3 regions of the Janthinobacterium lividum genome follow, and region 1 is predicted to be linked to each of the others. Evidence: predicted binding sites of a transcription regulator. Region 1 holds the regulator's gene; each other region holds the start of a gene.
The links. The regulator FNR, encoded in region 1, switches genes on or off when oxygen is low (the NO sensors DNR and NnrR bind a similar motif). The targets are predictions, from matches to a motif close to TTGATNNNNATCAA.
Positions count from the first base shown of each region.

Region 2: a site for FNR is predicted at 4,698-4,711, ahead of cqsA (alpha-hydroxyketone-type quorum-sensing autoinducer synthase). Genes of this name have one in related genera too.
Region 3: a site for FNR is predicted at 5,904-5,917, ahead of U0004_RS07215 (glycine-rich domain-containing protein). Genes of this name have one in related genera too.

Region 1 covers NZ_CP139976.1:282,649-290,462, reverse strand. The annotation lists gene U0004_RS01200 (response regulator) at 1-2,416, opposite strand, end outside; gene fnr (fumarate/nitrate reduction transcriptional regulator Fnr) at 2,666-3,424, shown strand; gene U0004_RS01190 (FixH family protein) at 3,428-3,952, opposite strand; gene ccoG (cytochrome c oxidase accessory protein CcoG) at 4,099-5,481, opposite strand; gene ccoP (cytochrome-c oxidase, cbb3-type subunit III) at 5,484-6,404, opposite strand; gene U0004_RS01175 (cbb3-type cytochrome oxidase subunit 3) at 6,397-6,600, opposite strand; gene ccoO (cytochrome-c oxidase, cbb3-type subunit II) at 6,602-7,216, opposite strand; gene ccoN (cytochrome-c oxidase, cbb3-type subunit I) at 7,232-7,814, opposite strand, start outside.
Region 2 covers NZ_CP139976.1:5,294,553-5,302,366, reverse strand. The annotation lists gene U0004_RS23925 (ABC transporter permease) at 1-2,311, shown strand, start outside; gene U0004_RS23920 (response regulator) at 2,314-3,321, opposite strand; gene U0004_RS23915 (sensor histidine kinase) at 3,325-4,623, opposite strand; gene cqsA (alpha-hydroxyketone-type quorum-sensing autoinducer synthase) at 4,776-6,023, shown strand; gene U0004_RS23905 (MarR family winged helix-turn-helix transcriptional regulator) at 6,034-6,501, opposite strand; gene U0004_RS23900 (GIY-YIG nuclease family protein) at 6,559-6,906, opposite strand; gene U0004_RS23895 (MFS transporter) at 6,919-7,814, opposite strand, start outside.
Region 3 covers NZ_CP139976.1:1,602,219-1,610,032, forward strand. The annotation lists gene U0004_RS07180 (DUF1345 domain-containing protein) at 1-305, opposite strand, end outside; gene U0004_RS07185 (MFS transporter) at 344-1,615, opposite strand; gene U0004_RS07190 (CDP-6-deoxy-delta-3,4-glucoseen reductase) at 1,696-2,721, opposite strand; gene U0004_RS07195 (SDR family oxidoreductase) at 2,734-3,651, shown strand; gene U0004_RS07200 (hypothetical protein) at 3,736-3,996, shown strand; gene U0004_RS07205 (hypothetical protein) at 4,109-4,471, shown strand; gene U0004_RS07210 (hypothetical protein) at 4,714-4,953, shown strand; gene U0004_RS07215 (glycine-rich domain-containing protein) at 5,041-5,787, opposite strand; gene U0004_RS07220 (CHASE domain-containing protein) at 5,977-7,814, opposite strand, start outside.

The DNA.
Region 1 (7,814 bases):
GCAAGCCGTCGCCCACCACGTCCAGGGTGGCGCCCATGTGTTCGAGGATGCCGCGCGCCACGGCCTGGTTCAAATGATTGTCTTCCACCAGCAGGAAATGCACGCCAGCCAGTTCCGTACCCAGCGGCTGGTGCAGCATGTGTTGCTCGCCGCCGTCGTTCTTGGCGATCAGCGCCTGGTGCAGGGCGTCGAACAGGCTCGATCCCGTGATCGGCTTCATCAGCACGACGTCGGCCTCGGCCGCGCTGGAGATTTCCTCCAGGTGGTTGCGGGCGAAGGCGTTGACCATCACCACGATGGGCTGGCGCTGGCCACTGGCTGCCTGGCGGATGGCCTTGGCCGTGGCTAGGCCGTCCATCACGGGCATGTGCCAGTCGGCCAGCACCACGTCGTATGGTTGCTGCTGCGCCAGGCGTTCGCGGTACAGTTCGATGGCGGCAAAGCCGGAGTCCACTTCGTCGGCCAGCCAGCCCCACGCCTCGATCAGCTTGACGATCAGTTCGCGCGTGGTGCGGTTGTCGTCGGCCACCAGCAGGCGCAGCTGGCCCAGGGCCGGCGTGCGCCGCGTTTCGGCCGGCTGCGCCAGCATCTCGAAGGGCACGCTGAACCAGAAGCGGCTGCCCTTGCCTTCGCTGCTGGCGACGGCGATGTCGCCGCCCATCATGTGGATCAGCTGCTTGCTGATGGCCAGGCCCAGGCCCGTGCCGCCGAAGCGCCGCGTGATGCTCTGGTCGGCCTGTGAAAACGCGGCAAACAGCTGCTGTTGCTGCAGTTCCGTCATGCCGATGCCCGTGTCGCGCACTTCGAAGCGCAGCCAGGCGCGGCCACTCTCGCTCTCGGCCAGGCTGACGGCCACCACGACTTCGCCGCTCTCGGTAAACTTGATGGCGTTGCCGGCCAGGTTGACGAGAATTTGCTGCAGGCGCTGGGCGTCGCCCACGAGGCGCCGCGGCACGTCGGGCTCGACGGCGATGGCCAGTTCCAGCTCCTTTTCGCCCGCATTCATCGTCATCGTCGTGGCCAGGGTATTCATGACTTCATCGAGGTCGAATTCGACGGGCGACAATTCCATGCGGCGCGCCTCTATCTTCGAATAGTCGAGCACATCGTTGAGGATGCCCAGCAGCGACTGGCCCGCCACTCTGACCATGGTCAGGTACTTGCGCTGTTCCGTGTCTAGCCTGGTATTTCCCAGCAAATACACCATGCCCAGCACGGCATTGAGGGGCGTGCGGATTTCATGGCTCATGTTGGCCACGAAATCGCTCTTTGCGCGGTTGGCCGCCTCGGCCCGGTCGCGTTCCTGCTCCAGCTCCGCCGCGCGCGCTTCAAGTTCCTGCTGCAGGCGGTCGCGTTCGCTCATCAGGCCATTGAACGCTTCCGTCAGTTCGCCGATCTCGTCGCGCTGCTGTACCGGCACGGGGGTGAAACGGCTGCCGCTGGTGCGCAGGGCCAGCAGGGTATCGCGCAGGCGCACCAGCGGCGACAGCAGGCGCACGGTAACCCAGCCCAGAACGGCAGCGGCCAGCAGCGAAGCGAGGATGCTCCACAGCACCAGCCGGTACAGCACGCCATCGAACGGTTCGAAGGCATCCTCGACGGGCAGCGAGGCGGCCAGCAGCCAGTTCACGGATTTCAGGCGCTTGAAGCTGTTGACGGCCGTGATGCCGCGGCTGTTGGTGCTGACCATGCTGCCTTCGCCATCCTCCTTCAGCAGCTGGGTGGTCGTCAGGTTGGCGTTCGGCTTGCGCGGCTGCAGCAAACGGCTGGTATCGGGGTGCAGCACGTAGCGCGGCACGGCGCCGCGCGTGAGGATGAAGTAATAGCCGCTCTTGCCGATCTTTTCCGAGCGCAGGCGGCCCAGCAGATTGTCCTTGTACAGGCGCAGCACGCCGATCACCACGCCGGCCACCTGGCCATCGGCGGCCAGCACGGGCGCCACCATCTGCACGATGGGCATGCCGCTCGACTTGCCCAGCATCGGCTCGGTAATCATGGGCTGGCGCGTGCGCAGGACGGTCTGGAAATACTCGCGCTCGGCGACGTTGATGCCGGCGCGCCCCGTCACTTCCGGCATGTCGGCCACGATGGCGCCATGCGCGTCGAGCACCAGCACGTCGTCGAACAGCACCAGCATCGAGCGGCGCGCATAGTATTCGCGCAGTTTGGCGGGCTGGGCGATCAGTTCCGGCGGCTGCTGCCTGGCCGTCAGGGTGACAATCTGCAGCAGCATGCCCAGCTTGTCGTCGAGCTCGGCAGCGGTGCGGCTGATCAGCGATGACTGCTGGCTCAGCAGTACTCGGGTGAAGTCGTCGCGCATGTGCTGCACCTGGATCATGGTGACCAGCGCGATCATGGCGATCGAGGTCAGGCTGGTGGCCAGCGCGACTTTTGCTTTAATGCCGAGAGGCTTCATGATTTCCTTTTCAGTGCCGGGCGGCACAGGCGGCAGATAATGCTGTCAGGAATTTTCCTATCAATACCCCAGCTTGGCAAGCGCCGCCGCGCAAATTGCCCGCCCCGTATGGGCTTTTGACGATGTTGCCATATAATTAAAGGCTGGACGTCGTTTATTCGCCGAATTTACGGTGAAATTGGCATACGGCAACCCTGTATGCAGCTGTATGCAGTAAACTTGTTGTTGCATTTTCTAAAAGGTACCGACATGACTGAAGCGCTACTCACTCCCACCTTGCCCACCGTGAACGTGGAGGCGTTGCGTGCGCGATGCTCGACCTGCAGCATGCATCAATTGTGCCTGCCGATGGGCCTCGATGTGGGCGACATGGATAGGCTGGACCAGATCATCGGCCGCCGCCGCAAGATCGTGCGCGGCGCTTCGCTGTTCCGCATCGGCGACTCGTTCCAGAACCTGTATGCGATCCGCCTGGGGCATTTCAAGACGTACCAGATCAATCCGGGTGGCGAAGAGCAGGTGACGGGTTTCCAGATGGCCGGTGAACTGCTGGGCATGGACGCCATCAGCGCCGACCGCCACCACTGTAATGCGGTGGCGCTGGAAGACAGCGAAGTGTGTGAAATTCCGTTTTCCAGCCTGGAACAATTGCTGGGCAATATGCCGACCCTGCTGCGTCATTTCCACCGCATGATGAGCCAGGAAATCACGCGCGAGCAAAGCGTCATGCTATTGCTGGGCAATATGCAGGCGACCCAGCGTTTTGCCGCCTTCATCGTCAACCTGGCGTCGCGCTATGAAGCACGCGGCTATTCGGGCAGCAATTTCCAGCTGCGCATGTCGCGCGAGGAAATCGGCAACTATCTGGGCCTGACCATCGAAAGCGTCAGCCGCTTATTGTCGAAATTCAAGAAGGAAGGCTGGCTGCGCGTCTCGAACCGCGAGATCGAGATCCTGCAGCCGGCCAAGTTGAAAGCGATTACGGCCGGCACGGACATCTGCAAGTAAGACTTACAGTTCCTCGTCGGCATGCAGCGCGATGCTGCGTTGCAGGGGCCAGGTCCAGATGCCGGACAGGCGCCACTCGCGTTTGTCGTTTTCCACCAGCACTTGCCAGCGGCTGCGCTCGAGCATCGGCAGTGCTACGGAAAAATTGCCGGCCGCATCGGGCTGCACCAGCAGCTTGATATCCTTTTCCGGCAGGGTCGCATGCGCCAGGTGCAGCTGCAGCGGCGCCTGATAGGCCTTGCCGAAGCTGTGCACGGAACCACTGAGGCGCGCTGCAGCCACGTCATATGACAGGCGCGTATCCATGGCCAGGTCGCTGGCGATCGTGTCGCGCTTCAAATCCTGGTTGATCGCCTTGCCCTGCTTGTAATAATCGCCCACCACCAGCGCATCGGGCTGCGTAAACGCGATATAGCCCATGAAGCTGCCGACGACCACGGACAGGCCGGGGCCGATCATCAGCAGCCATGGCCAGCGATGCTTGTACCACGGTGCAACGGGGGGTTGCAGTTTCAGACTGTCGGACATTTTGTTCTCCTTGGGGTCGGACCCTGTGGGTCTGACCCCAGCTTTTGCTTCCGGGTTGAAAATCAAGTGACCCTAACGCATGATTGATGATACCCCTACGGCGAAATACCGGGGTCGGACCCAGAGGGTCCGACCCCAAATCAACATCACCGTGGCACGATGAATACCGCGCTTTCACGCACATGCAGCGATGGATCGTCCAGCGATTGCAATTCGATCGCAATCTTGTTCGAGCCCTTCTCGCCGACGCCGTGCGGCACGCGCAGGCGGATCGGCCAGCCCAGCGTTTCCGTCGGCTGCAAGGTCACTTCTTCGCGCGTCAGCAAGGTCAGGCCCGGCAAGCCGGAAGCGCTGATTTTAAAATGCTGGCTTTGCTCGGACGTATTCATGATCTGCAGGCGGTAGACGTTTTCGATCATGCCGTCTTCCACTTCGCGTCCCATCGAACCGCGGTCGCGGATCACGTCCATTTTCAGGGGCGTGCGCAGGGCCAGCGAGGTACACACGGCGATGATGATCAGGGCCAGGATGGAAGTGTAGATCAAGACGCGCGGGCGCATGGCGCGCTGGCGTATCTGCTTCGAATTGAAGTTGTTTTCCATCGCATGGTCGGTGCTGTAGCGTATCAGGCCACGCGGCCGCTCGACCTTGTCCATCACGCTGTTGCAGGCATCGACGCAGGCGGCGCAGCCGATGCATTCATACTGCAGGCCGTTGCGGATATCGATGCCGGTCGGACACACCTGCACGCACAGGGTACAGTCGATGCAATCGCCCAGCTTGTCGTTGTTGCCGGCCTTCTTGCTCATGGCGCCACGCGGTTCGCCGCGCTTGGCATCGTAGGTGATGATCAGGGTGTCCTGGTCGAACATGGCGCTCTGGAAGCGCGCGTAGGGGCACATGTATTTGCACACCTGCTCGCGCAGCCAGCCCGCGTTGCCGTAGGTTGCCAGGCTGTAGAACAAGACCCAGAACCATTCCCAGGGACCGAAATTGAGGGTGGTCACCGACTGCGCCAGTTCCTTGATCGGCGTGAAGTAGCCGACAAAGGTAAAGCCCGTCCACAGGGCGATGGCGCCCCATACCAGGTGCTTGGCGGTCTTCTTGAAGGCCTTGCGCACGGAGGGGCCCTGCTTGTCGAGGGCCATGCGCGCGCTGCGCGTGCCCTCGATGCGGCGTTCGACCCACAGGAAAATTTCCGTGTATACCGTTTGCGGGCAGGAGAACCCGCACCACACCCGCCCGGCAATGGCCGTGACGAGGAACAACAAATACGCACAGATGATCAGCAGGGCCGCCAGATAGATGAAATCCTGGGGCCACAGCACGACGCCGAAAATGTAGAACTTGCGCGTGGTCAAATCGAACAGCAGGGCTTGCCTGCCATTCCAGGTCAACCACGGCAAGCCGTAGAACGCCAGCTGGGTAAGCCATACGCATACCCATCGCCAGGTAGCGTAGCGTCCTTTGGCCTCGCGAGGGTAGATTTGCTCGCGGGCCGCATACATCTTGATGACTTGAGGTTCCATTTTTACTTTGCGGGCGCCTGCGGATTCGACAGGCTCCAGACATACGCCGACAGCACGTGTACCTTGGATTCGCCGAGGAAATCGCTGAAGGCCGGCATGGTGTTGCTGCGTCCCTTGCGTACGGTTTCCATGATGGTATCGGCGCTGCCGCCGTACAGCCAGGTCTTGTCCGTCAGGTTCGGCGCACCGAGCATCTGGTTACCCTTGGCATCGGCGCCATGACAGGCCATGCAGGCGCCAAACTTGGCCTTGCCCAGCACGGACTTGACGGGATCCGAGGTCGAGCCGGACAGGCTCAGCACATAATGGGCCACGTTCTCGACATCCTTTTCGGAGCCCAGGGCGGCGCCCATCGGTGGCATCTGCCCATTGCGGCCGTGCAGGATGGTGGTCTTGATGACGTCGGGTTCGCCGCCATACAGCCAGTCCTTGTCGGTCAGGTTGGGGAAGCCCTTGTTGCCGCGTGCATCCGAACCGTGGCATTGCGCGCAGTAGGTCAGGAACAGGCGCTGGCCGATGGCTTGCGCCTGCGGATCGGCGGCCACCGTCTTCAAGTCCTGGCTCAGGTACTTGTTGAACAGGGGACCGTAGTCGGCTTCCGCCTTCTTCAGTTCTTCCTCGTACTGGCCCGTCGATTTCCAGCCCAGGCTGCCGGCATAGTTGCCCAGGCCCGGATACAGGAACAGGTACGCCAGGGAGAAGACGATGGTGATGTAGAACAACCACATCCACCAGCGCGGCATCGGCGTGTTGAGTTCCTTCAAATCCTCGTCCCAGACGTGGCCCGTGGTGCCGTCAGCAGGGGCGCCCTCGACCACTTTGATTTTCGACTGCGAGTACAGCAGCACGCCGCAGCCGATGATGCCCAGCAGGGACAGCACGATGATGTAAATATTCCAGAAGCCATTGGTAAAGTCAGCCATGGTTATGCTCCTTTGCCAGGGTCATTTCGGCTTCGGCCGGATAGTCGAGCGCGTCGTCGGCGAACGGCAGGCGTGCCGCCGCGTCGAAGTCGCTGTTGCTGCGGCTGAACGTCCACCACAGGATGCCCACGAACGTCGTAAAGGAAACCACCGTCATGACGCTGCTGGCGCTGTCAAACAGGTTTTCGATTGCCATGCTAATTCCTTGTTTTGATTAATGTACCGAGGCCTTGCAGATAGGCGACCAGGGCGTCTTCTTCCGTCTTGTCCTGCAGCTGCGCAGGGCCGGCGGCGATCTCTTCATCGCTGTACGGCTGGCCCAGGCGTTTCAGGGCGCGCATCTTCGGCATGATCTCGTCAGGCACCAGCTTGGTCTTCGCCAGCCAGGGGTAGGACGGCATGTTCGACTCGGGCACCACGTCGCGCGGGTTGTTCAAGTGCGTGCGGTGCCATTCGTCGCTGTAGCGCGCGCCCACGCGGGCCAGGTCGGGGCCCGTGCGCTTGGAACCCCACTGGAACGGACGGTCGTAGACGAATTCGCCGGCGACCGAATAGTGGCCATAGCGTTCCGTTTCCGCGCGCAGCGGACGCACCATCTGCGAGTGGCAGTTGTAGCAGCCTTCGCGCACGTAAATGTCGCGGCCCGCCAGGCGCAGCGGCGAGTACGGCTTCAGGCCGGCGACCGGCTCCGTCGTGCTCTTCTGGAAGAACAGGGGAACGATCTCGACGGCGCCGCCGATGCTGATCACCACCGTGACCAGGGCGATCAGCAGCCAGGGGTTTCTTTCAATCCATGCATGTGAAAATTTCATTTGCTTTCGCTCCTATCAGGCGTGCGCCGCGTTCAGTTCCGGAATGCGGGCGACGGGGAGTTTGCTGCCGCGCAGCGTCATCCAGGTGTTGTAGCCCATGATGCACATACCCGACAGGTACAGCAGGCCACCGGCCACGCGCACCACGTAGTACGGATACGTCGCTTTCACGCTCTCGACAAAGGTGTAGGTCAGGGTGCCGTCCGGATTGACCGCGCGCCACATCAGGCCCTGCATCACGCCGGCGATCCACATTGCGGCGATGTACAGCACGATGCCGATGGTGGCCACCCAGAAGTGCACGTCGACCAGGCGCGTGCTGTGCATCTGCGTGCGGCCAGCCAGGCGCGGCAGCAGGTAGTAGATCGAACCCATGGTGATGAAGCCCACCCAGCCCAGGGCGCCCGCATGCACGTGGGCAACGGTCCAGTCGGTGTAGTGCGACAGCGAGTTGATGGTCTTGATCGACATCATCGGACCTTCGAAGGTGGCGATGCCGTAGAACGACAGCGAGACGATCATGAATTTCAGGATCGGGTCGGTGCGCAGCTTGTGCCAGGCGCCCGACAGGGTCATGATGCCGTTGATCATGCCGCCC
Region 2 (7,814 bases), 1.3 Mb from region 1:
GCAGAAGCGCGGCTTCCTCCTGGCCGACACGGTGACGTTTCCCAGCATGGCGCAGGCGGGCGAGGGCGAACAGTCGCTGTCGCAGCTGGCGTCCATCAAGGCCGTCTCGCCCGGCTACCCGCAGCGGGGCAAGCTGAAAATCACGACCAAACCGAGCGAGGCGCAGGATGCCGTGGGACGGCCAACCGACCAGGTGCCGGCGCCCGGCACCCTGTGGGTCGATGCGGCCATCCTGTCCAGCCTGAACGCCAGGCTGGGCGACACCCTGACCCTGGGCGACAAGGCATTTACGGTCACGCAACTGATCGCCAGCGAGCCGGACCGCGGCGCCTCCTTCCTCAATTTCGCGCCGCGCGTGATGCTGCCCCTCAGTGATCTTGCCGCCACGGCGCTGGTGCAGAACGGTTCGCGCGTGTCATACCGGCTGCTGCTGTCGGCTCCACCCGCTAAGGCGGCCGAGCTTGCGCAATATCAAACCTGGCTGGAAAGCCAGATCAAGACGCAGGCCATCAAGGGCGTGCGCATCGAGTCGCTGGAATCGGGCAGTCCGCAGATGCAGTCGACCCTGGACCGCGCCGACCGTTTCCTGTCGCTCGTCGGCTTGCTGTCGGCCATGCTGGCGGCCGTCGCCGTGGCCATGGCGGCGCGCCGCTTCATGCTGCGCCACCTGGACGCCTGCGCCATGCTGCGCTGCCTGGGCTTGACGCAAAACCAGGTCACGGCCATGTACGTGATCGAATTCCTGCTCGTTGGCCTGGCCGGCAGCGTGGTCGGCGTGATGGTGGGCTTCGGCGGCCACCTGGTATTGCTGGAGCTGTTGGGCAAGCTGGTGCAGAGCGACTTGCCGTCCGTCTCCATGCTGCCCGCGCTGCAGGGCGTGGCCACCGGCATGCTGTTGCTGCTGGGCTTTGCCCTGCCGCCGATTTTGCAGTTGCGCAATGTTCCCCATAACCGCGTGATCCGCCGCGAACAGGAGCCGCCGCAGGCGCTGGCCGTGGCCACGTACGGCCTGGGCATCGCCGCCTTCGTCGTGCTGCTGTTGTGGCAGGCGGGCGACGTGAAACTGGCGCTGCTGACGGCGGCCGGCTTCCTCGGCGGTTTCGCCCTGTTCGGCCTAGCCGGCTGGCTGGGCATCCGCTCGCTGAAAACCCTGCGCGGCGCCTTCAATCACCAGGGCTGGCGTTTTGCCGTCACTTCCCTGCAGCGCCGCCCGGGCGCCACCGTCATCCAGGTGGTGTCGCTGGCGCTGGGCCTGATGGCCTTGCTGCTGCTGACGGTGGTGCGCGGCGACCTGATGGTGGCCTGGCGCAATGCCACGCCGCCGGACGCGCCGAACCGCTTCATGATCAATATCCTGCCGGAACAGAAAGAGCCGATCGCCGCGCGCCTGGCCCAGGCCGGCGTGGCCAACGCGCCCTTGTATCCGATGATACGCGGGCGTTTGGTGGCCGTGAATGGCAACGCCATCACGGAAACCACCTACGAGGATGACCGGGCCAAGGGCCTGGCCGACCGCGAATTCAACCTGTCGACGATGGCCACGATGCAGGAAGAAAACAAGCTGGTCGCCGGCAAGTGGTTCGGCAATGGGCCCGGTGCGCCGGCCGAGGCATCGGTGGAGGAGGGCATCGCCAAGACATTGAAACTGAAACTGGGCGACAAGCTGCGCTTCGACATCGCCGGCCAGCCCGTGGAAGCGGCCATTACCAGCTTGCGCAAGCTGGAATGGGGCTCGATGCGCGTCAATTTCTTTGTCATCATCAATCCGGCCGCGATGGCGGACACGCCGCAGACGTGGATCACGGCCTTTCACCTGCCGCCCGCGCAGGCGGACCTGGGCAATGCCTTGCTGCGCGATTATCCGAACCTGACGGTGGTCGACGTGGGCGGCGTGCTCAAGCAAATCCAGGGCGTGCTGGACCAGGTGGTCACGGCCGTGGAATTCCTGTTTGCCTTCACGCTGGCATCGGGCTTGCTGGTGCTGTATGCGGCCCTGATGGGCTCGCAGGACGAGCGCACGCGCGAAGCGGGACTGCTGCGCGCGCTGGGCGCCACGCGGCGCCAGCTGGCGCAGGCCCAGTTGATCGAGTTTTCGCTCGTCGGCGCCCTGGCCGGCTTGCTGGCGGCATCGGGCGCGGCCGCCATGGGCTGGGCGCTGGCCACGTACCAGTTCAAGTTCGCCTGGAGCTTCGCGCCCGGCGTGTGGGCCTTTGGTTTGCTGGCCGGTGCCCTGTGCGCGATTGCCGGCGGCTGGCTGGGCTTGCGTAACGTGCTGAAACATCCTCCCCTGCAGACCTTGCGGGAAGGCTAGTCTTAAGCGCTGACGCTATCGCCTGCGCCCGCCCGCAGAAATTGCGCGTAGGACATCACCGGCTGCCCCAACTGGTGCGCCGGCACGTCGAACAGGGCCCAGAAATACGTCATGCGGCCCAGGCAGATGGTGGGCGCGGCGCAGTAGCGGAACCAGTTTTCGCCGATCTGCGCCGCGTACATGCCGTCGCTGTCGGCGTCGGAGAAGTAGGGAATCACGCGCATTTCCAGCAGGGCCAGCAGCAGTGACTCGGGCGCGTCGCTGTCGCGCGCCATTTCGTACTGCGTATGCAGGCTGCGTTCCGTCTCGATGATCATCAGCTTGGCGTGGCCTTCGCGCGTGAAGAACAGGATGCCGCTGGGATTGGGGAAAATATAGTATTCGACAAAGCCATGGCGCTGGCACAGCTCGTGCACGACGGCGGCCAGCGCTTCGTCTTGCAGGAAACTGTAGTCGTGCAGCATCAGCAAGTCGCGCACGGTTTCCGATTGCTGCAGGAAGAATTCGCGCTGCAGGGCAACGATTTCCTGTTCCAGGATGTCGAGCGCATCGTCGTCGCTCTTCTTGATGTAGCGGTCGATCAAGCCCCGGTTGAAGGCCGTCACGGCCACTTTTTCATCGGCCGCGCCCGTAAATAGAATCTTCTTGCACGGCAAGTCGCGCACGGCCTGGCAAAATTCCAGACCATTCATCTGCGGCATCGAATAATCGACCACCAGCACGGAGGGCACGGCAAAGCGCTGCGCCTGGCCGCTGATGCGCCAGATGCGTTCGATGTCGAGCGCCACGTTGCACTGGTCGGGCGGCAGGTTTTGCGTGTCGAAGTTGACGTGCAGCGGCGTTTCGCCCGGCTGCGCGCTCTGGCGCAACCAGTGCAGGGCGCTGCTGGTGTCGTGGAAGGTCTTGCGCGCCAAGCCGGGATCGAGCTGGAACGCCAGGCTTTTCAGGAAGGAATCGCTGTCGTCGATCAATACGGTCAGGGTCGGATGGGTGTAGACGGGCAGTTGCATGCGTCACCTTGCGGGGGAAGAGGGTTGGAAGCGGGCAGGCACGGGCTGGGGGAATTCCAGGATGAAAATCGCATAGGCATGCTCGCGCGACACGCAGCGGATGCGCGCCTGCCAGGCGGTGACGATCTGCCGGCACAGGGCCAGGCCGATGCCGCTGCCGTTATGTACGGGATAGGAGTAAAAACGCTCGAAGATCAGTGGCAGGCGGTTCTTCGCGATGCCGCAGCCCGTATCGATGAACAGCAGCCTGGGCACGGGGCGGGCGCCGTCGATGATGATGCGCACGCGTCCCTTGCCTGCCCGCTGGATGGCTTTCAGCGCGTTTCTCAGCAGATTCAGCAGGATCACCACGCACAGTTCGTCCTGGCCGGCGAACTGGAAGTCGGCACGCACGTCCACCTTGACGCTGCTGCGCTGGCTGTTGCTGGTAAATGGGTAGCGCTTGAGCACGGAGTTCACCATCTCCAGCATCGATAGCGCCTGGCTAGGCTGGAGGTTGCGGTTCACGGCACTGGCGCTCATCAGGAACAGATCGATCATGTGATGCATGTGGCGCACTTCGAACTGGATGCGCGACAGGGCTTCCTGCAACGGGGGCATGTCGTCCGCCTGGTCGGCCAGCTGCGGCAGCAGCCGGCGCATGCCCCGCACATTGGCTTCCACGCTGGTCAGCGGCGTGCGCAGCTCGTGCGCCACGGAACCGAGCCCGGCCGCCAGGCCTGCCAGCCGTTCCAGTTCCAGCACCTTGCTGCCCACTTTCACCACGGACAGCGCGGCAATGGTGAACCAGTGCACGGGCAGTTGCTGCAGCACTTCACGTTGCAGCAGGAAGCCGCCTTCCCCTTGCAGAATGACGGCGAGGCAGGCGGCGCTGGTGCCGATCAGGTAGGCGCAGCACGCCAGTTTCGTTTCGAAATGAAACAGCACGACCAGGCCGATCAGCAGCGATTCGCTCCAGATGGACGACGCATGGTTCATCAAAAACATGAAAGTAAAGAAGAAGGGCAGGATGTAGCTGAGCGCGAACAGCAGGTAACGCGACAGCCAGCGGACCGAGAAGCGGCGGGCAAACAGGCCAGCCATGCAAATGCCCACGCCCGTCAGGCGCAGGGTCAGGTTTTCATAGGCTTGCGGAAAAAAGTAATGCCACAGCAGGTAGTACAGCGGCATCGCCACCGTGCCCACGGCGGCCAGCATGGCGACCCGGCCGGCCAGGTCCTCATGCGGCACGCGCTCATGCAGCAGCGAATGGAGCAGGCGCCTGCGCCAGTGTGTCCATCGTCCTTGCAATTGCTGCGTCATGACTCTGCCTAGATTCTCTTTAGAACATTATCATCGCGTAAATTTTCCTGGTTGAACGGTTATCTCGTCGGACATTGATATACGTCAATGGATGGGTTTGCAACACGGTCAAGGCTTTAATTTGCAGCAAACCTTTCCCTAGGAGAAAAACCATGACCATCGCTACCAGCGTGCATACCCCATCTTTCGCCCGTGCCGAACACTGCCTGCCCGACTACATCGTGCGGCGCATGGATGCGCATCACATCACGCGCATCGAAAAACTGCTGGGCGGCCAGCATCCCCATGCATGGCAACCGACCCCCGCCCATGCTATTTTCCTGGCCGGCAATGACTACCTGTCCATCGCCGCCGAGCCGACGCTGGTGGCGGCGCAGGTGGCATCCCTGCAGGCGCATGCGGGCGGCATGCTGATGTCGGCCGTGTACTTGCAGGAAGGCAGCGAACAGCACCGGCTGGAAAGCCGGCTGGCCCGCTTCATGGGCTGCGAGGATGGCATCCTGGCGCAGTCTGGCATGGCGGCCAACATCGGCTTGCTGCAGTGTATCGCCGGCCCCGGCATTCCCGTCTACCTGGACATGCAGGCTCACGCGTCGCTGTGGGAAGGCGTGCTGTCGGCCCAGGCCCAGGCCGTGCCCTTCCTGCACAACGACATGACGCACCTGCGGCGGCAGGTGGCAAAGCATGGCCGCGGGGTGATTGTCGTCGATGCCCTGTACAGCACCAACGGCAGCCTGGCGCCGCTGCTGGAGCTGCTCGATATCGCCGAGCGCAGCGACTGCGTGGTGGTGGTCGACGAGTCGCATTCGCTGGGCACGCACGGCCCGCAGGGCGCGGGCCTGGTGGAAGCCTGGGGACTGGGCCACCGCGTGCATTTCCGCACGGCATCGCTGGCCAAGGCCTTCGCGGGCCGGGCCGGTTTCATCAGCTGTTCCAGCCGCTTCAAGGGGTATTTCTTGTCCGAATCACGCCCCGCCATCTTCAGTTCCTGCCTGCTGGCGCATGAGCTGGCGTGGCTGGGCGCGGCGCTCGATTTCATCATGGCCGCCGACGAGCGCCGCGCCACCTTGCGGCGCCACACGCTGCAGGTGCGTGACGGCTTGCGCGAGCTGGGCTACAACGTCAGCGATGGCACGGAGCAGATCGTGGCGCTGGAGGCTGGCGGCGAACCGGCCACCCTGGCCCTGCGCCAGGCGCTGGAACGGCACGGCATTTACGGCGCCATGTTTTGTGCCCCGGCTACGGCGAAGAACCGCGCCATCGTGCGCCTGACCCTGAATGCGGGCTTGCGCGAGGATGAGTGCGCAAGAGTGCTGGCCGCCTGCGCCGCCATTCGCGACGAAACGGGCGTGGAGCACTGGCAGTCGACACGGCGCCTGCGCAAGCTGGCGCTCGTGTAAGGGCGATGCGTCAGCCGTTCGCTGGCTGGCTGCCGGCGATGCCGGCCAGCAGCATGGACAGCGGTGTCAGCTGTTCCGCGCTGGCGCTGCCCAGCAATTCCTGGCCCAGTGCCTGCGCTGTCGCATCGGCGTGGAGCAGCAGGGCTTGTCCCGCTTCCGTGATGACGGCATAGCCGACGCGGGCATCGCGCGCATCGGCCTGGCGCGCCACCAGGCCGATTTTTTCCAGCGGCATCAAGGAGCGCGTGATGCCGGACGCCGTCAGCGCCAGGCGTTCGGCCAGGTCGATGCGGCGCAGGCGGCCGCCAGGCGCGCGCTGCAAGTGGTACAGCAATTGATAATCGCTGAAGCTCAGGCCATGCAGATTGCCCAGGATGCTGTCGAAGCGGCGCACCAGCACGGCCTGGGCGCGCGCCAGGCGCAGGCAGAAGTCCAGCGCGCTGGCACCGTCCGGCGGCGGGGGAGTGTGATCGATCATGACGTCCTTTCAATTCGCTGCGAAGTGCTTGAGTGCGCAAGTGTAAAGCATGGCCGCTCAATAGCGTGCCTGTCCCTGCTCCAGCAGCTGTGCCTGGTACAGCGCCAGCAGGGCGTCCAGTTCGGCATCCGCATCGAAGGCGGGATCGTCGGGCACCTTGACGGCATCGAGCAGCTCGAAACGGAAGGCCGCCGCGCCGTCGCGTTGCCAGTCCGCCTGCAGTAGCGCATTGCGGTGCTTGCCCAGGTTCAGTTCGAAGCGATGGCGGTTCAGCGCGCCAGGGGCATTGCGGCTGCGTTCGAGCAGGGTGCGTCCGCTGGGCAAGTGGCGCAGCGCGATGATGCCCAGCGCGGGCGCTTGTTGCCGGTAGGCCGCTTTCAGGGCCGCTTGTCGTGTTTTATCCATGCTGTGACTGCCTCAAGGTTGGACTGCGTAATCGCCGGTCCCGATGCGGGGGATGTCCGTCCACAGGATGGCGGCCACGGCGGCGGCCAGCAGCAGGGCGCCGCCAGCGCAGAACAGCTCGCCCACGCTCAGGTGGCGCAGCAACGCGCCCGTGGCCGCCGCCGACAGGGGCGCCAGTCCCAGGAAGATGCCCATGAACAGTGCCATTGCCCGGCCCAGCATGGCGGGCGCCACGCGCCGCTGTATCCACGTAAAGATGGCTACCTGCACATAGCCGCCCAGCATTCCCGTGACGGCCAGCAAGGCCGCGCCCTGCCAGACCGTGCCGATTTGCCCCAGCGCCATCAGCAGCAGGCCCACGACCGCATCGACCAGCAGCAGGGTGGCGCCGAAGCGGCGGCGCAGCCAGGCGCCTCCCAGGCTGGACGCCAGCATGCCGGCCAGGGTGCCCGCACCGTGCGTGCCCATCAGCACACCCAGCGCCGCGGCGCCGTGCAGACGCTCGCTGGCCAGCACGGGCAAGGCCACTTGCAGCGGCCCCATGACGAAGAAGGCCACCACCGCCCAGTACACATAGCAGCTGCGCAAGGGAATGTCGCGCCACACCATGGCCAGGCCCGCCACCATGTCGCGCCACATGCCCTGCGCCGCCGCCACGGCCAGTGGCCGCAGGCTGACTTGCCGCAAGGTCCAGGCCGAGAACAGGAACGTCAGCGCATCGATGGCAAAGGCGGCGGCCAGCGCCGCCATGCCGGTGTGCCGGGCGCCATCGTGGGTGCCGAGCACGAGCGCCGCCAGCAGGGGGCCGGCCAGCAAGGACAACTGGCGCGCACCCATCTGCAGGCTGTTGGCCGCTTGCAGTGACTGCGACGGCACGGCTTGCGGCAGGATGGCCGTGCCGGCGGGAA
Region 3 (7,814 bases), 1.3 Mb from region 1:
GACAGCTGCGAGACGATGGCCACCAGGCTCATCACGGATGCGACGGACAGGGCCGACAGGACGGTTGCCGCCCGCTCGTCCTGGCGCGCCGCCATGGCTTTGACCTTGTGATGGTTGGCGCGCATCATCATCCAGGCCATCGTCGCCAGGTAGAACCAGACGGCCACGTTCCACGCCGTCAGCAAACGCGTCATCTCTTGCCAGGATGCGGGCAGCAGCAGGCCGGCCGCGACGCCGATGGCCGTGGCCATGCTCAGGTGGGGGCGGCTGCGGATGAAGCTGTGGAACGGAAGCGTGATTTTCATGGTGCGGGTTCGTCAGTGGCGATAGCGCATCTTAGACCTTATGGGCTTGCCGTGGTGGCCGTCCTGGCGGCCGCTTCCTTCTCGTGGTGGGGGAAGCGGTCCATGCGCGACAGCACGGGGAACATCACGGCCCAGATACCCGTCACGGCCAGGGTGGCGGCGCCGCCGAAGAGCACGGCGCGCACGAGGCCGAACCAGCCGGCCGTCAGGCCCGATTCGAATTCGCCCAGTTCGTTCGAAGCGCCGATGAAGACGGCATTCACGGCGCTGACCCGGCCGCGGATCTCGTCCGGCGTCTCGAACTGCACCAGCAGGTGGCGGATGTAGACGCTGACCATGTCGCCGGCGCCCATCAGGAACAGCGCCGCCAGCGCCAGCGGGAAATAGCTGGTGCTGCCCAGCACCAGGGTGCCCAGGCCGAAGACGGCCACGCCGCCGAACATCCAGGCGCCCACGCGGCGCGTGATGGGGAACATGGCCAGCGCGATCGAGCACAGGGCCGCGCCGGCCCCCGGCGCCGTGCGCAGCAAGCCCAGGCCGCTGGGGCCGATATGCAGCACGTCATGCGCCAGCGCCGGCAGCAGCGCCGTGGCACCGCCGAACAGCACGGCAAACAGGTCGAGCGAAATGGCGCCCAGTACGATGGGTTTCGACCAGACGAAGCGCAAGCCTTCGAGCAGGGTATGCCAGCTGACGGGTTCGCGCTTCACCACTTGCGGCGCGGGCGTGGTGGCGCGCATCAGCAGGACGGACACGACCAGCAGTGCGGACGAGATCAGATACACCACCTTGGGGCCGAAGTAGTACAGCAAGCCGCCCAGGGTGGGGCCCAGGATGATGGCCACGTGCGAACTGGACGAGCTGAGCGCCACGGCGCGGCTGAAATGTTGCGTGGGCACCATGTTGACCAGCACGGCTTGCGTGGCCGGCATCATGAAGGCGCGCGCGCTGCCGAACAGCACCAGCACGGCAAACACGGGCCAGACGATGGACAGGCCGCTCAGGGTGAACGCCAGCAGGGCCAGCGCGCAAGCCAGTTGCGCCGCCAGGCACCAGGCGATGATATTGCGCCGGTTATAGCGGTCGGCCACGTGGCCGGCAGGCAGAATCAGCACGAGGAAGGGGGCGAATTGCGCCAGGCCGATCAAGCCCAGGTCGAACAGGCTGCCCGTGATCTGGTACACCTGCCAGCCGATGGCCACGCTTTGCATCTGCACGGCCACCGTGCCCAGCACGCGGGCGGAAAGATAAAAGGCGAAGTTGCGGTGACGCAGGATACTGAAGCCGTTGCCGGCAGAGGCGAGAGACATGAATACTTTCCAGGACACGACGGGGTGAGGCGGGTGGCGGCAGCGGATGCCGCGCCAGCAGCACCCCGCTGTCTGGATGCTTACTTGGCCAGGTCGGCTTCCGTGGTGAAGGCGTCCGCGTAGAACTCGTCGGCTGGCAGCTGGCACAGTTGCACGAAGTCGCGGTGGGCCGCATCGACCATCACGGGCGCGCCGCAGGCATACACCTGATACGCGGACATGTCGGGCAAGTCGGCGATGACGGCCTGGTGCACGAAGCCCGTGCGGCCTTCCCACGCGTCTTCCGGCAGCGCGTCCGATACGACGGGCACATAGGTGAACTGCGGCAAGTCGGCGGCCCACTGGCGGCACAGCGCATCCATGTACAGATCGTGCGGACGGCGGCCGCCCCAGTACAGGGTGATCGGGCGCGTGGATTGCTCGTTGATCATGTGCTCGACGATGGCTTTCAAGGGAGCAAAGCCCGTGCCCGAGGCCAGCAGCACGACGGGCTTGTCGGAATCTTCGCGCAGGAAGAAAGTGCCCATCGGGCCTTCGAAGCGCAGGATGTCGCGCTCCTTCATGCTGCCAAACACCTGGTCGGTGAACAGGCCGCCCGGCAGGTGGCGGATGTGCAGGGTCATCGGGCCGCCATCGGCGGGCGCGCTGGCCATGCTGTAGCTGCGGCGTTTGTTGTCGCGTAACAGGATTTCGATATACTGTCCGGCGCGGTAGTTGAGGCGCTCGCTGGCTGGCAACTGCAGGGTCAGCACGACGACGTCGGGCGCGACTTTCTCGATGGTGGTCACGCGCGACGGCATTTTCTTGATCGGGTAGTCGCTGCTGCCCGCCACTTCGCGCGCTTCGATGACGAGGTCGGCGTTGGTGGTGGCGCAGCAGAACAGGGAAAAGCCGGCCGCTTCCTCTTCCGGCGTCAGGGCGCGCTGCTGGTGCGCCTTGTGCTGGACGGTGCCGGAAACCACTTTGCCCTTGCAGGAACCGCAGGCGCCATTTTTACAGCCATACGGCAGGCCGACGCCGGCGCGTATCGCCGCCGCCAGCACGGTTTCGTCCGCTTCGCAGCTGAACTGGTGGCCGCTGGGCTGAACAGTAACTTGAAAAGTCATACAATCCTTGAGATGAAAAATATGTTAATGCACTCTTTGCGCAAGCCGTCAGGCTTGCCGCGCCTGCTGATCCTGGGCTGCGGCGACGTCGGCATGCGGTTGCTGCCCTTGCTGCGTACGCGCTTTCGCGTCTTTGCCGTCACCAGCCAGCCGGCGCGCTGCGCGCAGCTGCGGGCGGCCGGCGCCGTGCCCATCGTGGCCAACCTCGACGAGCGCGCCAGCCTGAAGCGGCTGGCGGGACTGGCGACGATGATCGTGCACCTGGCGCCGCCCCGGTCGTCGGGCTCGCTGGACCGGCGCACGCGCAATCTGGCCGCCATTTTACCCGAGCACGCACGCATGGTGTATGTGAGTACCAGCGGCGTGTATGGCGATTGCGGCGGCGCCTGGGTCGATGAGACGCGGCCGACGGCGCCGGCGAATGCGCGCGCGAAGCGGCGCGTGGATGCCGAGCAGGTCTTGCGCGGCTGGGGCGCGCGCCGCCGCGCCAGCGTGGCCATCCTGCGCGTGCCCGGCATCTATGCGGATGACCGCCTGCCGCTGAAGCGCCTGCGCGAGGGCACGCCGGCCCTGGCGGCAAGCGACGATGTATACACCAACCATATCCATGCCGATGACCTGGCGCGCATCATCGAACGGGCCTTGTGGCGGGGCAAGCCGGGGCGCGTGTATCACGCCAGCGATGACAGCGAACTCAAAATGGCGGAGTATTTCGATGCCGTGGCCGACACGTTCGGCTTGCCGCGCCCGCCGCGCCTGCCGCGCGCCGAACTTCAGCAGGTGGTCACGCCTATGCTGCTGTCATTCATGTCCGAATCGCGCCGCCTGCACAATACGCGCATCAAGCGCGAGCTGGGCGTGCGCTTGCGCTACGCGCGCGTGGCCGATGCCTTGCGGCCGCTGTCTGCCGACGGGGCCGGCATCGGGTAAAATGGCCGGTTATCTGCGCACTTTTCCTGGGCCGGCGCGCAGCGCGCCGTTCCGGCGGTGCGCCATTCACTTAAGGAATACCGCATGAGCACCCTCACTTACGAAGAATACCTGGACGAGGTCACCACCGTCCTGACGGAACTGTATGACCTCGACGACGACGCCGCCATCAAGCTGGTCGTGGCGGCGCAGGATGCCGAATTTTTTGTCCCGCACGATGCCCATGAAGAAATGCGTACCGCCGAACAAGCCAAGAAGGATGCGGTCACCTTGTTCGAGCGCAAGCAGAATCGCCAGCAAACGCAGGAAAAACAGCAGCAGCGCGTGCGCCAGCAAAAGAAATAAGAACGGATCACTGGGCTTCTGGCCGCCAGGCCGTGGGGCAACATGGGCTTCGGCGCAATGCCGGGGCCCGGCCATTTGATGCAGCGCAAACGTGCCATGGCACGCTGGCGATATGGTGAGCAATGTCGTCACGCGTCTGGGCTCTTGTGGCGGGCTCGGCATCCACAATGAGCGTGACGTTGTTTCCCGTCAGCAGGAGCGAGCCATGCGAGCTACGAGTCACCCCAGCAAGGAACAGGTACGCGCCTATATGCGCCGGCGCGAACGCGCGCTGCAGCCGCCGCCGCCTCCCGATGAAATCCGCCGGCAACTGGCCTGGTGCCGCGTGGATGCCATTCCGGGCACTTGCCCGCTTGCCACCCCGGCCGGCGTGGCTGTGCAAGGCTGGCATTTATCAGCGGAAATGGCCCGCCTGAGCACCCTCATGGCCATAGCCTGGCTCATGCATAGCGGTGTTGCTCATCGTAAAAATTGATGACGTGCAGCAAATTTTTTCAATTTGAGTTATCCTCTAGCACATTCCAAGTGCGTCAATTCTCTTCAATTATCACAATTTTGCTTTAAGTTACGCAAAAATCAACAATAGCGTGTATTATATTGTTTGCGGCGTAAAAGCCGCATAAGTGATGGCGCTTTTTAGTGTGTTTACCCTGAATTATTGCAGAAGAGACATTCGGTTTCTTTTTGCCTTAATACAACAAGTACGGATTTTCGATCATGTCTCTCAAACAAATTACCTCTTTGCCTACCTACAACCCGAATCGCGTCCTCGATGCGATCATCGACAAGCTGCAACTGAAGAACGATGCGGCCCTGTCGCGAGCACTGGAAGTGGCGCCACCGGTCATCAGCAAGATTCGTCACAACACCTTGCCGATCGGCGCCACGATCCTCATCCGCATGCATGAAATCAGCGATTTCAGCATCCGTGAACTGCGCGAGTTGATGGCTGCCTAAGAGCGCCTGACAGACGGCAAACTGAGAGGTGCCGTCTGCGTTAGCCAAGCTTGCCGCGTGCGGCAGCCATACCTGCCTTCCCGTTTTCTATTGCGTGTCCGGGCTCAGCGTCGGACGATCCGTATAGAAGCGCCCTGTTTCCAGACCAGCCGGGGATGACTCGACCAGCGCTGCGGCCACTTTGCCGGGCGCGCTGGAAAATGCGGTCTGGGCAGCACCGGTGGCGCGGCCCGAATACGCGGTCGCTTGCACCGCAGCACTGGAAAACGCCGTCTGCACGGCCCGGCCAGAATACGCCGTTGCCTGTACCGCGGCACTGGAAAACGCCGTTTGTACGGCGCGCCCCGAATACGCCGTCGCCTGCACGGCCGCGCTGGAAAATGCCGTCGCCTGTACTGCCGCACTGGAAAATGCCGCCTGCACGGCGCGTCCCGAATACGCCGTCTCCGCGCGGAGATAATCTTCCCCGAATGTCTGCTCGTACAACTGCTTCATGCGTTCGCCCACGCGGTGGTGCGCCGCTTCGTCGTCTTCGCCGCGCAAGCCGATGTACGGGAAGTGATGCAGGAAGTAGCCGAACACCTGTTCGCAATCCGCCGCATATTTGAGGGTATCGAGGATGTGGTAGTGCCAGAAGGTATCGACGTCCATCAGCGGCGCCGTTTCTTCCTGCGGAAACTGTTTCATCAGGATCAGGAAGCGGCGGTATTCGAATTCCACCGCATTGGCCTTCTCGAGGCTCCATCCTTCGCCTGACTCCCGGTGCATCAGCTTGACCTTGATCGCGTCCAAATTCAAATCGGCAATTGCCTTGAAACTGTCGTTCGTATCCATGAATGTCCTTTGGTAAAGAGCGTTGTGGGAACTGCGGTAAAACAAGGGAAAGCGGTGGCTGTGTACTCCTGGCAAGTAGTCGGGGAATGCCTGGCCGATGGCGGGCAGGCGCTAAGTTGTTCTACATCAATATTGCATCTAATTACAAAATACGCAAGCTGAGCTTGATTCATGGGGAACGCGCGCCGCTCAGCTGCTGGCCCGGCTTTCTTCCTGGTAGGGAAACGCGGTGGCGTCCGCGCCCAGCGGCACGCTGACATGCACGCTCATGCCGGCGCCGGGGCTGCTTTCAATGTAGAAAGTACCGCCCAGCAACTTTATACGTTCTTCGATACCCACCAGGCCAAACGAGCCCAGCTTGTTGCGCCCGTCGATGGCCGCGCCCACGCCGTTGTCGCTGATGCTCATCGACACCGTATCGCGGCACTTTTCCAATTTGACTTGGACGCGGCTGGCATTCGCATGCTGGGAAATATTGCTGAGCGACTCCTGCAGGATGCGGAACAGGGCCGTCGCGCATTGGTCGCTGAGGCAAATGTCGTCATGGCTTTCGCTCACTTCGCAGGCGATGCCCGTGCGCTGGCGAAATTGCGCCACCTGCCATTCGACGGCCGCATTCACGCCCAGGTCCAGCACGGTAGGGCGCAAGTCGTTGATGATCTGCCGCACGCTCTTGATGGTGGCGTCGATCTGCTCCAGGGTTGAGCGGGCGCGGGCGTTCAGGCGCGGGTGGCGGCGCTGCGTGCGCGAGGCCAGCATGTCGGCGTCGATGCGCAGCACCAGCAGGTTCTGTCCCAGGTCGTCGTGGATTTCGCGCGCGATGCGCTTGCGCTCTTCTTCCTTGATCTGGTCGGCGTGGGCCGCCAGGCGGCGCAGTTTCTGGTGCGACAGCTGCAGGCGGATCTGGCTGGCGCGCAATTCCTCCGTCATGCCTGTCGCCATCTGGATGGCACGCCGGCGCGACGACGCCAGGGTGTGGAACAGCACATACAGCAGCATGGTGCTGGCAAAGCCGATCAGCAGGGCCAGCCACGGCAGGAAGGCGTCGAAGCGCGAATACAGGTCGCTCTTGCGCACGCTGAACAGCGCTTGCCAGGCGCGACCATTGTGCTCGATCAGCAGCGTGCTGCTCAGGTAGCGGCCCGAACTGCCGGGCTGCCACCATGGCGCATGCATGCCCGCCGCCGTGCTGTCGAAGATGGGGCGCATGTCGTGCGGCAACTGCAGCGGCACCTCCCGCTGCTCCAGCGCCTGCGGGCCGATATCGAACAGGGTCAGGCGGACGTTGCGTACCGGCATGTCGGCCAGCGCGCTGCGCATCATCGTCACCAGGTCGTAGCCGATGCCGACGGAGCCCTGGTAAGCTGCGCGCCGCTGTTCCACCGTATCGACGGGCATGCCGAAGCGGTACACGGGCAGGCGCATGGCCATGCCCGTCAGCTGGGGACGGCCGTCCATCGGCACGGGCACGCCGGAATTGCTGATGCGGCCGGAATCGCGCGACTCCGCCAGCGCTTCCGCGATCTGGAGGCGCGAGGCGATGTCATGGCCATACTTTTCCGGGGCGCTGGCGATCGGCTCGATGTATACGAGCACGGAATACTGGGCGCGCGGCCCGGGCGGGTGGATGGCAAACGCCGGATAGCCGTCGCGCCCGGGCGGATAGTCGCGTCGCATGGTCGCTTCGTAGGCGGCGCGCTGCGTCTCGTCGAGTTCCTGGCTGTAATTGAGGTTCATCACGCCCGGGTAGTTCTGTTGCAGGGCGATGTTAGCCACGTAGCGGTGGAATTGCTCGCGGCTCACGTGTTCGTTGGCCTGGAACAGGCTGGCCGTGCCGCGCAGCAGGTTGGCATACGACTTGGTGCGCGATTCGATGTTTTTCTGGGTGTTGTGCGCCAGATTGTTGAATTCTTCGCTGGCATCGCTTTCGATCGACAGCGAAGCGGCCATGTAGAACAGCAGGCCCACCATCGTCGACACGACAAAGCCGAACAGCCACAGCGGTCTTTTTTCAGCAGCTAAGGGGT